DNA from 2 places in the Paenibacillus sp. WG02 genome. Region 1 is predicted to be linked to the other one. Evidence: predicted binding sites of a transcription regulator. Region 1 holds the regulator's gene; the other holds the start of a gene.

Region 1 (7,534 bases):
GCAGATGTTGTTACGGTTATTAGTAGAGCTCTAGGCAGCGATACTGCTTACAAGTGGGAGTCCACTGGCGCCGATGGCTACACGATCGAAACAGCGGAGAAAAACGAAGTGGGCACGGAGATCATCCTGAAAATTAAGGATAATACGGAAGATGAGAACTTCGATGAGTTTTTAGACGAGTATCGTTTAAAGGCGATCATCAAAAAATACTCTGATTTCATCCGTTACCCGATTAAAATGGACATCACGGGAAAAAGGCTGAAAGAAGGCAGCGAAAGCGACTTCGAGGATTACCAAGAAGAGCAGCATGTCAACAGCATGGTTCCAATTTGGAGAAAAAACAAAAGCGAACTGACTCCTGAAGATTACGAGAAGTTCTATCACGAGAAACATTACGGCTTCGACAAGCCGCTTAAACATATTCACGTTAGCGCTGATGGTGCTGTCGTCTATCAAGCTATCCTCTTTATCCCGGAAAATATTCCTTTTGATTATTATTCCAAAGAGTACGAAAAAGGCTTGGAGCTCTACGCCAATGGCGTATTGATCATGAACAAATGTGCGGACCTGCTTCCTGACTATTTCAGCTTCGTTAAAGGAATGGTTGATTCCGAAAGTCTATCGCTCAATATTTCCAGAGAAATGCTGCAGCATGACCGTCAATTGAAGCTGATTGCCAAAAACATTTCGAGCAAGATCAAAGGCCAGCTGCAAAGCCTGCTGAAGGACGAAAGAGAGAAATATGAGCAATTCTACAAATCCTTCGGAAGACAACTCAAATTCGGTGTCTATAGCGATTACGGAAGCCATAAGGACATCTTGCAGGATCTATTGATGTTCCACTCCTCCAAGGAGAAAAAGCTGGTTACGTTGGACGAATACGTAGCAAGAATGCCGGAAGATCAGAAGTACATTTACTACGCTTCCGGTGAATCGATGGAAAGAATCGATAAGCTTCCACAAACAGAGCTTGTCACCGACAAAGGCTATGAGATTTTGTATTTCACCGATGATATCGATGAATTCGCGATCAAAATGATCATGACTTACAAAGAAAAAGAATTTAAATCCGTTTCAAGCGGCGATCTTGGTATTGAAGTAGATGACAGCCAAGCGGAAACTGATGCTGACAAAAATGACAACAAAGAGCTTTTCGATTATATGAAAAATCTGTTGTCAGGCAAAGTTACAAACGTCAAAGCATCGAAGCGTCTTAAAAAGCATCCTGTGTGCTTATCGACGGACGGCGATGTGACCATCGAAATGGAAAAAATCTTAAACGCAATGCCGAATAATCCTAACGTGAAGGCTGAGAAGGTACTGGAAATCAACGTCAATCATGAAGTGTTCGCATCCTTAAAAGACGCTTTTGACAAAGATAAAGAGAAGCTGAATCTTTATACAGCCCTGCTGTACAATCAAGCACTCTTAATCGAAGGCTTGCCCCTTCAAGATCCGGTTGAATTCACGAACGACATCTGCAAAATCATGGTTTAATACGATTAAAGCACTACAACTTACGTTGTAGTGCTTTTTTTTATACGATCAACCACTCTTATAATCTGGAAAGGTTTCCTTTACCTCATATTGTTCCTTCGAGTCCGAGTTTGCATACACATAAGCCAATAAGCGATCTTGATCAATTCCGAGAGAGCTAGCAACTTTTACGATGTCTAATTCATAAGAAATGCTTGGAATTTGATTGGACTTGACGGACATATGCTTCAACCATCCTTCGAATAATGTAATAAATGGATACTCAAACCGTAAATATGATATAGTTTTCTTACAAACATAAATCGGTACGATAAAGGCAAAACCACTGAAAAGTGGTGACGCAAAGCTACAGGGACTAAAATGGCATTCTAGGAATGTCCAAAATGTCAGCCAGCTACCGCCTCCGTCCGATATATGTAGAAAGACTAGGAGGGAACAAAGATGATGGGAAAAATTACAGTGGATGGTAGAATGAGTTTGGATGTACAGCAATTAATAGATAACTTGCATCTTCCAGAAAGTGATCTTTTGAACATGTTCTCCTTTAAGTTTGATAACAACGTTTTAACCCCAGATGAAGCTATTCGGTTTATTCATTTTCTTAGGAGTGAACTGGACAAACGCACTCAATAAAGGAATTATGCACGAAAGCATACAAAAATACAGTCGGTTGATGTCTAAAGATTTATTTTTTTCAAATAAATTTTAATCCCATGATTGTTGATTTCACCGGAAAAAATAAGAAAAGACAACGGGAATCCCGCTGTCTTTTTCTTATTTTTTGTCATATTTACAGATTAAATTATTCATTTTGGCATTATTTATCCCGGAGCAGTCCGGTGTCATGCTTTCCCAATATTTGCGTAAGCTCCTTCAGGAACATATTGATGTCCTTAAACTGTCGGTATACGGAGGCAAAGCGAATGTACGCCACTTCATCGACGGGGTACAGCTGTTCCATGACGATTTCGCCAATGCTTAAACTATCCACTTCAGCATGAGCCGTGGTGCGAAGCTGCATTTCCACTTCTGATACCATCATCTCAAGCCTCTCCATCGATACCGGGCGCTTCTCACAAGCTCGAATCAAGCCTCTTAATATTTTCTCTCGACTAAATTCTTCCCTACTTCCATCTTTCTTAATCACGATTAACGGCGTTTCTTCCACCATCTCAAATGTGGTGAATCTTCTCGCACATTTCTCACATTCACGACGACGACGAATCGATTTGTTTTCATTAGCTGAACGTGAATCAAGAACTTTCGTACCGGAATAGTCACAGAACGGACACTTCATTCGCTATCTCTCCTTTCTCTTTTTTGATCTATTACCATATGTTACATGTCATGAACTTAGGAGATATGCACACAATACTATTACCAAACGACAAGGAGGTGAACAGACATGGGCGCAGGACAAAACCGTAGCAGCAATACTTTAGTTGTTCCTCAAGCTAACGCAGCCTTGGATCAGCTAAAATATGAAGTAGCACAAGAGCTTGGTATCGCCATCCCACAAGATGGTTATATGGGTAATATGGCTACTCGTGATGCTGGTGCCATTGGTGGTAACATCACTCGTCGCTTAGTACAAATTGCAGAGCAATCCTTGGCTGGTCAATTCAAGTAATCTTGAATCCTAGTTACTGATGCTCCAAAACAGGAAGTATTGGACTCTAAGCCCCCACAAGGAGCTAGTCCAATGCTTCTTTGTTTATGAAGTGAAGGAATCCTAATTCTTATTCCCCCCATTGTTCCGAATAAAGCATCGTGTATTTCTCGTAATAATAGAGCACCCGCTGAACATAATGACGTGTTTCTCCGAATGGAATTTGATTAATATGCGCTACCGAACCATCCCAAACGTTATTTTGCTTCCATTTATTCACATTCCCTTGGCCTGCATTATAAGCCGCAATCGCATAAATTAAATTACCATTATAATGCTTCTTAAGCCAGCTCAAATACCAAGAACCAAGATTAATATTTACGTCCACTTTTAATAAATCTTCCTGCATGTGAGGCCCTAAATTCGTGGATTCTACTATCCACTCTGCTGTGTCAGGCATAAGCTGCATAAGGCCTAACGCGCCTTTTCTTGACTCCAAATGATACTTGTAATTCGTCTCAACCTTAATAATCGCAGCAATTAAAAATGGGTCTATATTGTGTTTCGCCGCGCTCTGCCTAATTTCCTGCTCAAAGTAGATCGGGTACAGCTTTCTTCCGATAAAATCACTATTCATAAAGAGAACCAGAACAAAACAGACAAGAAGCAGGGCAAAGACTCGTTTTTTACGTAAAAAGATCATGAAAGCCCCTTGTCTAGCCAAAACCGCTCCACTTCAGCGTTCGTTTCTTCCCATGTACCGCTATTGTCAATGATAACATCCGCGAATTTACGTTTCTCCTCAATGGACATCTGAGCTTCTATGCGATTATTCGCCGCACTTTCCGTCAGTCCATCGCGTTGCATAAGCCGCTCCAACTGTACCCAACGCGGCACATAAACAACCATAACCTCTTCAAACAGGTAGGATAAATTAGATTCGATTAATAAAGGGACATCCACCACAACCAGTTTAGTCGGAAATTGCCGTTCATAGGCTTCCATCTGTTCACGTATTTGTGCACGAATTGGCGGATGCAGAATACTTTCCAGCTGCTTGCGCGCCTCTGTATTCCCAAAAATGATCTCTCCGAGCTTCTTGCGATGAAGCGAGCCGTCTGCCTGAAGAACGGCTTGTCCAAAATGTGCAGCAACCTGTTCAAGAACAGGGCTGCCGGGCTCAACAACATCGCGTGCTATGGTATCCGCATCTACTAATAGGGCGCCGCGGCTGACCAGCATGGCGCTAACCGTGCTTTTGCCGCAAGCGATTCCTCCTGTTAACCCGATATTCATGGGCAGATCTCTCCTAATCGTTTTCCACTCGGAAAACTTTCTCATATCCCAATGATTTACGAAATGAATGATTTCTTTGCATAATGGACGTACTACAACATTTTCAAAAGCCCCATAATAATGAGTACACATCCCGGCAGAACAGACAGTTTCTTCATCCAATTCATTCCCGCGTACCGTAAACCAAACCGCAAACCTAGCGCTATAAATGAACCACTGGATATCGATATGACGGTAGCTGTTAGCAGTGGAACGAAACCAATTAATGCTGCGCCTATGCCTGCTCCGAACGCATCCAAAGATAGCGCCAAACCAAGCAATGTAGCTTCTGAAGCGGAAATATTACCCGATTTGTCAACGTCTGCAATGGATGGAGTGCGCAAAATTTGAATAACCAGTCCGAAGCGTTTCAGTTCGATATTCAGTATTTCCTTCGTTCGCTGCAAAGTATCAAATGTGAGAACCTCTCCAGATCCATGTTGATTACCCTCTGATGAAGGAAGAACACTGCTTATTGATGCTTGATCCAAAGTGGAAGTTCCCTCTCGTTCCTGATGCTCTTGCGACTTTTGTTGTCTCGTTTGTGCCAATGCCCAGATGCCAATCCCGATCAATATAAGAGCACCGAAACGCTTAGCTACCAAGGGAGACATGAAGGAAGACATCAGTACACCGATCTGCATCGAGCTGTAGATAATGATACCAGACCAAAGTGATATAATCGCAATGGATACGAACGGAATTCTTATTTTACGTAATCCATACATCACTCCAACGCCGAAACCGTCCAAAGAAACTGCGAAAGCAAGAATAAGTAGTGAAACTACAGGAAGCATAATACCCCTCCTAAGAGTTTTACCTAGAAACCAGCTTGTAAGCCGATTCTCTAGGCTAAGTACTCCTTATCATATGGGGAGGTCAGGCTTCACGTGCCTATTTCTCTAACTTCTTTCGGGTTCTCGTCTGCTTTAACGGTTGACAGGTTGGGCAAATATGCGTTCCTCTGCCGCCAACAACGGTTTTGTAGATCTCGCTCCCGCATATTTTACAGGGCTTGGACTGTTGGCCATAGATGTTCAGTTGATGCTGGAACAAGCCAATTTCGCCTTGTCCATTCACATACGATTTAATGGAGGATCCTCCCACTTCAACCGATTCGCTAAGTGTGCGAATGATCGCGGAGTGAAGGAGTTCGAGCTCCTTCTTGCTTAGCGAGGAGGCTTCGCGCTCTGGATGGATGCCAGCCAAGAAAAGGGACTCGTCTACATAAATATTCCCGATTCCTACGATATATTCTTGATTGAGCAGCAGCGGTTTAATCTTCGTCGAACGATGAGCAATCCTGTCGCGAAAAGCCTCGAAGGTGAAGCCTTCATCCAGCGGTTCAAGTCCGAGCTTATGGAGCGGAGGCTGCGTCAGGTCTTCGCCTTTGGGGAACAGATGCATCGTTCCAAATTGTCTAACATCCTTATAGCGAAGCTCGCTGCCATCGGTGAAGCGGAACAACACATGGGTGTGCGGCTCTAACGGATCTTCACCGTCATACAGACCGTACCGCCCTTCCATTCGCAGATGCGAAACCATGACGTAATCGGTAAGTATAAAGCGCAGGAATTTCCCTCTGCGTTCTATCGTCTCGACCGTTTGACCTTGCAGCAAAACCTCAAACATACGAATATCGTCAGGCTTTTGGATAATGCGAGGCAGTCTGACCTGAACATGCTCAATCGTTTTTCCGGTGATTAATTGGTTCAGCGTACGTCTGACCGTTTCGACTTCAGGTAGTTCAGGCACGGATGTTCACCTCTTTTTGTGTGATGTAATAAGATGCAAAAAGTGCAGCAAGTTTTACTTGAATTGCTTCCAGTTGGTATGTTAACTGCATTTTGTACATCAAATATTGGCATTTAAACTGGAACTAGGTACTTTTGGCTTTATTTGCTGCACTTTTTGCATTATTTCTCTTGAAAACGCCGATTCAGGGTAATTTAGATGTACTTTTTACATCAAACTTCAAATTCCAAACATAGACCTTACGGACCGATCCATGACTTACTTAGCATCGTACCAAGTAAGGCCGAAGTCAACATCTGCGCTCAGCGGGACATCCAGCTTAAGAGCTCCAGCCATGACTTCCGGTACGACGCGCCGCATAGTCTCAAGCTCCTCTTCAGGGACCTCAAAGACGAGCTCATCGTGTACTTGAAGCAGCATGCGGCTTTTGAGTCCATCTTGTTTCAAACGGTCAGCCATCTGGACCATGGCTAGTTTAATGATATCTGCGGCCGTACCTTGTATCGGCGTATTCATAGCTGTACGTTCGGCAAAGGAACGCAGATTAAAGTTCGATGCCGTGATCTCAGGAAGATAGCGGCGGCGCTGCAGCAAGGTCGTGACATAACCGTCTCTGCGAGCATCCTTCACGATCTCATCCATATATTTGCGTACCCCTTGGAAAACAGCAAAATACTGTTCAATGAACTGCGCTGCATCCCTGCGGGTAATGTCTAAGTTCTGGGACAAGCCGTAGTCGCTGATGCCGTAAACGATCCCGAAGTTGACGGCTTTGGCCTGACGGCGCATGTTCGAATCGACGGCGCTCTCTTCCACCCCGAAGACATCCATCGCCGTCTTCGTGTGGATGTCCATATTCTGAAGGAACGCTTCCTTCAGATTGTCATCCTGCGAGATGTGCGCCAGCACGCGCAGCTCGATCTGCGAGTAATCCGCAGCAAGCATGTACCATCCAGGCTCGGATGGAACGAATACCTTGCGGATCTTACGCCCCTCCTCCAGACGAATAGGAATATTCTGGAGGTTCGGGAACTGGCTGCTGAGCCGGCCTGTGGCGGCAATCGTCTGCCGGTAATAGGTGTGCACCTTACCGGTCTCCGGCCGCACCTCTTTGAGCAGCCCCTCAACGTACGTCGATTGCAGCTTCGCAAGCGAGCGGTAGTTCAAAATCTCCCCTACCACTTCGTGGTGGGGCGCAAGGCGCTCAAGCACCTCGGCATCCGTCGAGTAGCCGGTTTTGGTCTTCTTCCAAGCTGGCAGCCCCAGCTTCTCAAACAAGATCTCACCAAGCTGCTTCGGCGAGTTGATGTTGAACTCTACGCCGGCGAGGTTGTAGAT
Region 2 (7,534 bases), 490 kb from region 1:
ATTCTTGAAAGTTATACAAAAACAAGATATTAATTCCAGTGTGGGACTCATGCCTCAAACGGGAACACGCCTATTGGCTCGTACGCCGGCTGGCGGCCCAAGTGGCTGCGGTAGAGGACAATGTCCTCTACCCGCCACGCGGGCCAGCCGCCGGCAGGCGCCCCAGCCGCTGCTAGGGCGGAGCGCTTGAATGGCCCCGCCGCTGTGCGGTAGCGGCGGGCTAGGGTGAGATGCGGCCGATAGGCGCGAGCCTCGGCCGGGAAGCCGTGGCGGGCGCAGACGCCCGCGACCTCGTGCTGCAGCGCAGCCAGCGCGTTGAGGTCGCCGGCGAGGCCCGCCCAGAGGATCGACGGCGCCGCCGGAGGTCCGAACACGCCGAGGCCCTCGGCGTGCAGGGTCAGCGGCAGCGCAGCTGCTGCAAGCTGGCGCAGGTCGGCCGCCAGCGCTTCGGCGGTCTCGGCGGATGCGTCGCCGAGGAAGCTTAACGTAACGTGGACATCCTGCGGATGGGTCCACTTTTGGAAAGGCAGCACCTCTTGGAGGCTGCTTTTCCATATATCAAGCACCCGCTGGACGTCTTGCGGGAGCTGAATGCCTACGAACAGCCGATACTCTGAGGCGTTCGTCGAATTTGAATTGTTCGTCGAACTTAAGACGTTCGTCGAATTTGAATTGTTCGTCAAACTTGAGGCGTTCGTGAAACTTAAATTGTCTGAATTTGCAGAGTTCAAGCTGTTTTCGTTTGCTAATTTTACAGCGTATGTAGAACTTTCTCCTATCATATCGAGCAATGTCATAAGTAAATTAAGCTCCTTTTGTATCCAAATCTGTTCTCTTCTTCGTACTTCTCCTAGCATTTCCAAGTGAGGTTTTACTTGATGCATGAAGAGAATATTGCTATCATAGCGATAATACAAAAAAGCAAAGGTGTGGTCATCATGGGAAATAGGGCTTATAACTTTAACGCAGGGCCTGCGGCATTACCGCTCGAAGTACTGCAGAAAGCACAAGAGGAGCTTGTCGAATTTAAAGGCATCGGCATGTCCATCATGGAAATTTCGCACCGCAGCGCGGAGTTCGAACAAGTACATAATGAAACACAGCAATTATTGAAACAAATTTTCAGCATCCCTGACGGGTACCAAGTGCAGTTTCTGCAAGGTGGTGCGAGTACACAATTCGCCATGATTCCGCTTAATTTTCTAAAGCCAGGTAAAGTAGGTAGCTATGTGCTAACAGGTGCATGGGCGGAGAAAGCTATTCAGGAAGCAAGCTTGTTCGGAGAAATTGCCATCGCAGCAAGCTCGAAAGAACAGAAATTTATGAAAATTCCGGACTTAAGTGAAATCAACATTCATCCGGATTCCGCTTATCTGCATCTGACTTCGAACGAAACGATTGAAGGCGCTCAGTTCCAGAGCTTCCCGGATACAGGGGCTGTACCTTTAATTGGGGACATGTCCAGCGATATCTTGAGCCGTCCTGTTGATGTTTCGAAATTCGGCATGATCTATGCAGGAGCACAAAAGAATCTAGGTCCTTCTGGAGTAACTGTGGTTATCGTTAAGGAAGATTTATTACAAGATTTGCCTAAAACGATTCCAACCATGCTTCGCTACGAAATCCATAGCAAAAACAATTCCCTTTACAATACACCACCCGTTTATTCCATCTACATGATGAATCTAGTATTAAAATGGATTCAGGAACAAGGCGGACTAGCGGTTATTGAAAAAAATAACCTTGAGAAATCAGGCCTAATTTATAGCGCAATTGACCAAAGCGGTGGTTTCTATCGTGGACCTGTTGATGCAGGCAGTCGTTCAGCCATGAACATCACGTTCCGTTTGCAGGATGAAGAGTTGGAGAAGAAGTTCATCAAGGAAACCGAGCAGAACGGATTTGTTGGGTTGAAGGGTCATCGCAGTGTAGGCGGTTTGAGAGCATCTACGTATAATGCTGTTCCCTATGCCTCATGCAAAGCGCTCGCTGAGTTCATGAGTGATTTCCAAAAACGCAACGGTTAAGAAATAAGATTAAGCTATTCACGGCACCCTCGTGTGCGTGTGAATAGCTTTTTTTATTTCTGGATAGATATGTAGAATCTTCGCTATTAACGACCTTAGACGGACTCTGAGAGGGCTTAATGAGCCTGTAATTGGGATGTGTTGGATCTATATCTAGTGAGCTCAAAGCCCTATACTAGCTTTCGACAAATTTGAAAATTTCAAGTCAAAATTGAAAAAATATTTTCAAAGCCTTCCGAGCCACGTCCTGTATAGGTTTACGTATTTTACTAGTCAAAATAAGCCTTTTTACTCGTTGACAAACACAATATATTGATATAAATTTGAATCTATCAACTAGATATCGTAAAAAAAGCGATACACACAACTGCTAGAATTTGTGAAAAAATAGAGTCAAAACCCGTGATAAACCGCATGATTGAAGCCTTTTTCCTAGGATGCCTACTCCTAAAATTCGCATATTTTGTCGAAAGGACAACGGCGTATTCGATCTCGAATTGCACGGAATGATTCATTTGTTTACTACATATAGGGTTACTTACATACGCGGTACTAGATAGAGAATAAGAGAGTGTTAGGAGACGGAAACCTATGCTGATTGCTTACGATTCGAAGACGGGAAATGTTCGCCGATTTATTGCTAAGCTCAAAATGCCAGCGATTCAAATTGAGGAAGCGATGAAGATGGATGAGCCTTTCGTGCTCGTTACTTATACAACCGGTTTTGGTCAAGTTCCACCGAAGGTAGCTTCTTTCTTAGAAAGCAATGCCTCTCGTCTTCTCGGAGTAGCAGCAAGTGGTAACCGCAACTGGGGAGACGGATTTGCCAAAAGCGCAGATACGATCTCACAGCAGTACGATGTGCCCGTGTTAACGAAGTTTGAGTTATCCGGCACCAAAAATGACGTAGAACGATTTGTTCAGGGGGTACAAGCAATTGCGGCACATTGAGCTGAATAATTTATTGATGCAACGCGGAGCGGATGGCTTTTTTCAACTAGAGAAGGATAAAGAAGCCGTTGAAGTTTTTATGAAGGAAGTCCACAGTAAAAGCCTCACTTTCCCCGATACTTCTTCTAAAGTTCGTTATATGATCGATCATAACTATTACGAGAACGTATATGAGCGCTATACGCAAGACGAAGTTAACAGTGTTTATCAAGTGGCCCACGATAATCAATTCGAGTTCGCCTCCTACATGGCAGCTTCGAAATTCTATACAGACTACGCTTTACGCAGTGATGACAAATCCTTATACCTGGAACATTTCCCAGATCGCGTTGCTATCGTTGCTTTGTACTTGGGACGTGGAAACGTAGAAACGGCGCGTGTTCTTGCTGTATCGATGATGGAACAACGTCTGCAACCGGCGACACCGACGTTCCTTAACGCAGGCAAGAGCCGTCGAGGCGAAATGGTATCCTGCTTCCTGCTTGAGATGGACGACTCGCTTAATTCAATTAACTACGTGCTTGCTACCTGCATGCAGCTTTCTAAAATTGGCGGCGGCGTAGCCGTTAACTTGTCCAAGCTTCGTGGACGCGGTGAAACGATTAAAGGTGTGGAAAACGCCGCAAAAGGAATTATGCCGGTTCTTAAGCTCATGGAGGATGCTTTCTCCTACGCAGATCAAATGGGTCAGCGCAAGGGTTCAGGAGCTGCTTACTACAACATTTTCGGCTGGGACGTAATGGAGTTCCTAGATAGTAAGAAGATTAATGCGGATGAGAAATCTCGTCTGAAAACATTATCTATCGGCCTTATTGTACCAAACAAGTTCTACAAGTTGGCTGAAGAGAACAAGCCGTTGCATGTTTTTGCTCCTTACACGGTCCTGCAAGCTTATGACAAGCATTTGGACGATATTGATCTCGATGAGATGTACGATGAACTCTTGGCCAATCCGAAAGTGAAGAAGAAGGTTGTCATGAGTGCGCGTGACATGCTCGTCAAAATTGCGACAACTCAACTGGAATCCGGTTACCCATATATGATGAACCGTACGAATGCGAACAAGGATCATGCCTTGAAAGGTATCGGTACGATTAAAATGTCTAATCTCTGTACAGAGATTTTCCAACTGCAAGAAACTTCAGAAATCAACGATTACGGTCAAGATGACCTTATTCTTAGAGATATCAGCTGTAACCTCGCTTCCATGAATATTGCGAACGTAATGGATCGTAAGAAGCTGCGCGAAACCGTTCACGAGGGCATGATTGCCTTGACTTCTGTTAGTGATATGACGACGATCAGCAATGCGCCGGGGGTTGCCAAAGCGAACCGTGAGCTGCACTCCGTTGGTCTCGGTGTTATGAATCTTCATGGCTACTTGTCTAAGAACAAAATTAGCTATGAGAGTGATGAAGCCAAAGATTTCGTCCGAACGTTCTTCATGGCTATGAACTATTATTCGATTGAGAAAAGTATGGAAATAGCCAAAGCGTCGGGGCAAACCTTTGAAGGCTTTGAGTTATCCGAATATGCGAATGGCGCCTACTTCAACCGTTATACAGAGACAGATTATCGTCCGCTGACTGACAAGGTAAAAGCCTTGTTTGACGGAATGCCCATTCCATCACCAAGCGATTGGGCCAAGTTAAAAGAAGATGTAAGAACAAATGGTCTCTATCATGCTTACCGATTGGCGGTTGCTCCAACCCAAAGTATTTCTTATATTCAAAATGCTACTTCGAGTGTTATGCCGATCGTTGAGCCCATCGAGACTCGAACTTACGCGAACTCAACAACGTACTATCCGATGCCTTTCATGGCACGCGATAATTTCTTTTACTATAAATCTGCTTATCAAATGGATCAGTTCAAGATTCTTGATCTTATTGCTGAAATTCAAACGCATGTGGATCAAGGGATTTCGACCATTTTACACGTAAATAGTGATGTTTCAACGAGACAACTTGCTAAACTATACCTCTATGCTGCACACAAAGGACTTAAATCGCTCTACTACACGCGAACAAATCAGCTATCCGTTGAGGAATGCGTCAGCTGCTCGGTGTAATTTGGAAGGGGATTGATTATAAATGAGTACGGCTACTACCCTAAATAATGCCAAGAAAGCTGTGAACTGGAATCGTCCCGATGATGATTTTACGATCACTTTCTGGAATCAAAATATTATGCAGTTCTGGACAGATGAGGAAATCCCATTATCTGATGACAAAATGTCATGGATCACGTTAAGCGGTGCTGAGCGTGAGCTTTACATGAAAGTACTCGGCGGCCTTACGCTGCTCGATACGATGCAAGGCGGCGTTGGCATGCCGAAGATTCTTGAGCATGTCGATGGGCTCCAGCGCAAAGCTGTGCTCAGCTTCATGGGGATGATGGAACAAATACATGCGAAGTCCTACAGCAGTATTTTCACCACATTGTCAACAACGGAAGAAATTAATGAGCTGTTCCTTTGGGTGGAACGTAACCCTTATCTACAGTTCAAAGCGAACAAGATTTCTCACTTCTATGAGAACATTGGAACGACGAAAGAGCTGTATCTAGCTATGGCAGCATCTGTCTTGCTGGAAAGCTACTTGTTCTATAGCGGCTTCTATTATCCGCTGTACTTGGCTGGGCAAGGTAAAATGACGAGCAGTGGCGAAATCATCGATTTGATTTTACGCGATGAGAGTATTCATGGTTTGTATATCGGTGTATTGGCACAAGAGGTTTATGCGGAGTTAAGCCCTGCTGAGCAAGATGAGGCGTATGCGACATTGTGTGCCCTACTGAAGGAGCTTCATGCCAATGAAGAAAGCTATACAGAGAGCCTCTATGGAACTTTGGGCTTGGCAGAAGAAGTGAAAGCTTTCTTACGCTACAACGCGAATAAAGCGTTCATGAATCTTGGTGTAGACCCCCTTTTCGAAGAAGAGGAGATTAATCCGATTGTTCTTAACGGTCTAAGCACGAAGACGAAGCAGCATGACTTTTTCTCGAAAAAGGGGAACGGATATGTCCGCACGATTCACGTTGAAGCGCTGACGGATGATGATTTCCTTTTTGGGGATTGAACATAAAGAAGGACCTGACGGTTTTCGTCAGGTCCTTTGTTTGTTGTTCAGCGGGGATGGTTTTGGGGTAAGTAAGGCTGCCCTCACCTTCGGTTCATTCATCCATCTAGATCCCGCCACTTTCCCTTGATGCTAAGCGATAATCAGCAGGATAGGGGGTTTTGAACAGAAAGTTGACCTTAGCGAACTCGGCATACTCTTGAGAAATGATTTCGTTGGCATAGTTATTGGACTGCAAGAGGCACTCATTGTTCAAGAAGTCCCTTGAACGGTTTAAAGATGAACTGAAGGAGCGTGGTTGGACCCGGCGTTTGGGGCAGATCCAACATGGACAAAAACCAAACGAGAAGAATCAGCGACACAAAGACGGCCTTATCCCGTTTCGGCTTTTGTTTAAGTTTAGGCCATTCAAACCAACAGATCAGTAGTACGGCGATCGTGACGCCACAGAAAAAACTCCATCTCATTTTTCAATTACCTCTTCTTTAGGCATCCCCCCTGGCGAGTTAATAAGTCCGGGTCTGAGGATCTGTGTTTTAATGTCAAGATTCACTTCAACCTTGGGAAACAACTCCTCCCAATTGTCTTTATTTTTCTCCCATTGTTTAGGGTACTTCCTGTGAAATTCGGTAGCGAACCCCAATATGTCTACCTTTAACCGCTCCTGAATCTCTTGAAGCGCTAGCTGGATGCGTCCTCTGACGTCATTCGCGAATGCCTTATTCATATTGCTTAACAAGTCTGGATTCATAGGATTCAATAGGGTACTATTTTGAACGATATCTCCTTCTGTCTGCACTTTTAGGGTCATCTTCCATTTTTCCCCTTCGATTTTCGGAATCAGCTTTACGTTTGCTTTAACTGGTTTTAAGGAAACGAGCCCTTCCGCCTCATTAGCCTCATAGGTAACTGTGTACTCTTTAATTTCATTTTTAATCCACATCACCCCCCGCGTTACTTTTTCTGAAATTTCCCCAACCATCTTGTCTTTTTTGAATACAGCGGTCCCGAAGATGTAAGGAATGGTTTGGAATGGTTCTGCCGATTTATTTTTCGGGAGAATATAGAGAAGCGGGAGAGCGGCCGTCTGAGAATCTCCTTTTAACATGATGCTCATTTGTTCAATGGTGACACGGATTCCAATCTGCAATTCGCTTAACTTCCGTAGTACTTCCGCTGAAGAACGTTCGATTGGAGGAAATAATTCGAGTGCATCCGCCGCTTTGCCTTTACTGATAAACATAAAAGCTCTTTCTCTCGGTTGGGGATGACGAACCAAAAAATCAAATTGTTCCCGAATACCTGTCTTTGCAAGCGATTCGCTGAATATAAATATTTTGCATTGTCCCCAAAACAGTTTCCGTGGAATTTTCCGTTGAAGCTTGGACAGCGCGTCAGCCGTATCGAATCCGTGTTCCTCTGTTCGAACGGTTGTCTTTTTTGCCGTACCGCTACCACCACCACCCATCATCCCCA

The links. Region 1 encodes NrdR, which represses ribonucleotide reductase genes. Its sites were predicted from a motif close to AACACNATATATNGTGTT; they were not measured.
Region 2: a site for NrdR is predicted at 2,329-2,346, ahead of nrdI (class Ib ribonucleoside-diphosphate reductase assembly flavoprotein NrdI). Genes of this name have one in related genera too.

What each region holds. Positions count from the first base shown of each region.
Region 1 covers NZ_AP036016.1:6,334,478-6,342,011, forward strand. The annotation lists gene htpG (molecular chaperone HtpG) at 1-1,497, shown strand, start outside; gene ACBP55_RS28750 (hypothetical protein) at 1,546-1,719, opposite strand; cyclic di-GMP riboswitch class I at 1,803-1,899, shown strand; gene ACBP55_RS28755 (hypothetical protein) at 1,939-2,130, shown strand; gene nrdR (transcriptional regulator NrdR) at 2,315-2,794, opposite strand; gene ACBP55_RS28765 (alpha/beta-type small acid-soluble spore protein) at 2,903-3,127, shown strand; gene ACBP55_RS28770 (lytic transglycosylase domain-containing protein) at 3,237-3,809, opposite strand; gene coaE (dephospho-CoA kinase) at 3,806-4,402, opposite strand; gene ACBP55_RS28780 (MntP/YtaF family protein) at 4,495-5,238, opposite strand; gene mutM (DNA-formamidopyrimidine glycosylase) at 5,336-6,196, opposite strand; gene polA (DNA polymerase I) at 6,455-7,534, opposite strand, start outside.
Region 2 covers NZ_AP036016.1:6,822,754-6,830,287, reverse strand. The annotation lists gene thpR (RNA 2',3'-cyclic phosphodiesterase) at 48-797, opposite strand; gene serC (3-phosphoserine/phosphohydroxythreonine transaminase) at 939-2,027, shown strand; gene nrdI (class Ib ribonucleoside-diphosphate reductase assembly flavoprotein NrdI) at 2,619-2,978, shown strand; gene nrdE (class 1b ribonucleoside-diphosphate reductase subunit alpha) at 2,965-5,049, shown strand; gene nrdF (class 1b ribonucleoside-diphosphate reductase subunit beta) at 5,072-6,058, shown strand; gene ACBP55_RS30825 (hypothetical protein) at 6,304-6,525, opposite strand; gene ACBP55_RS30820 (Ger(x)C family spore germination protein) at 6,522-7,534, opposite strand, start outside.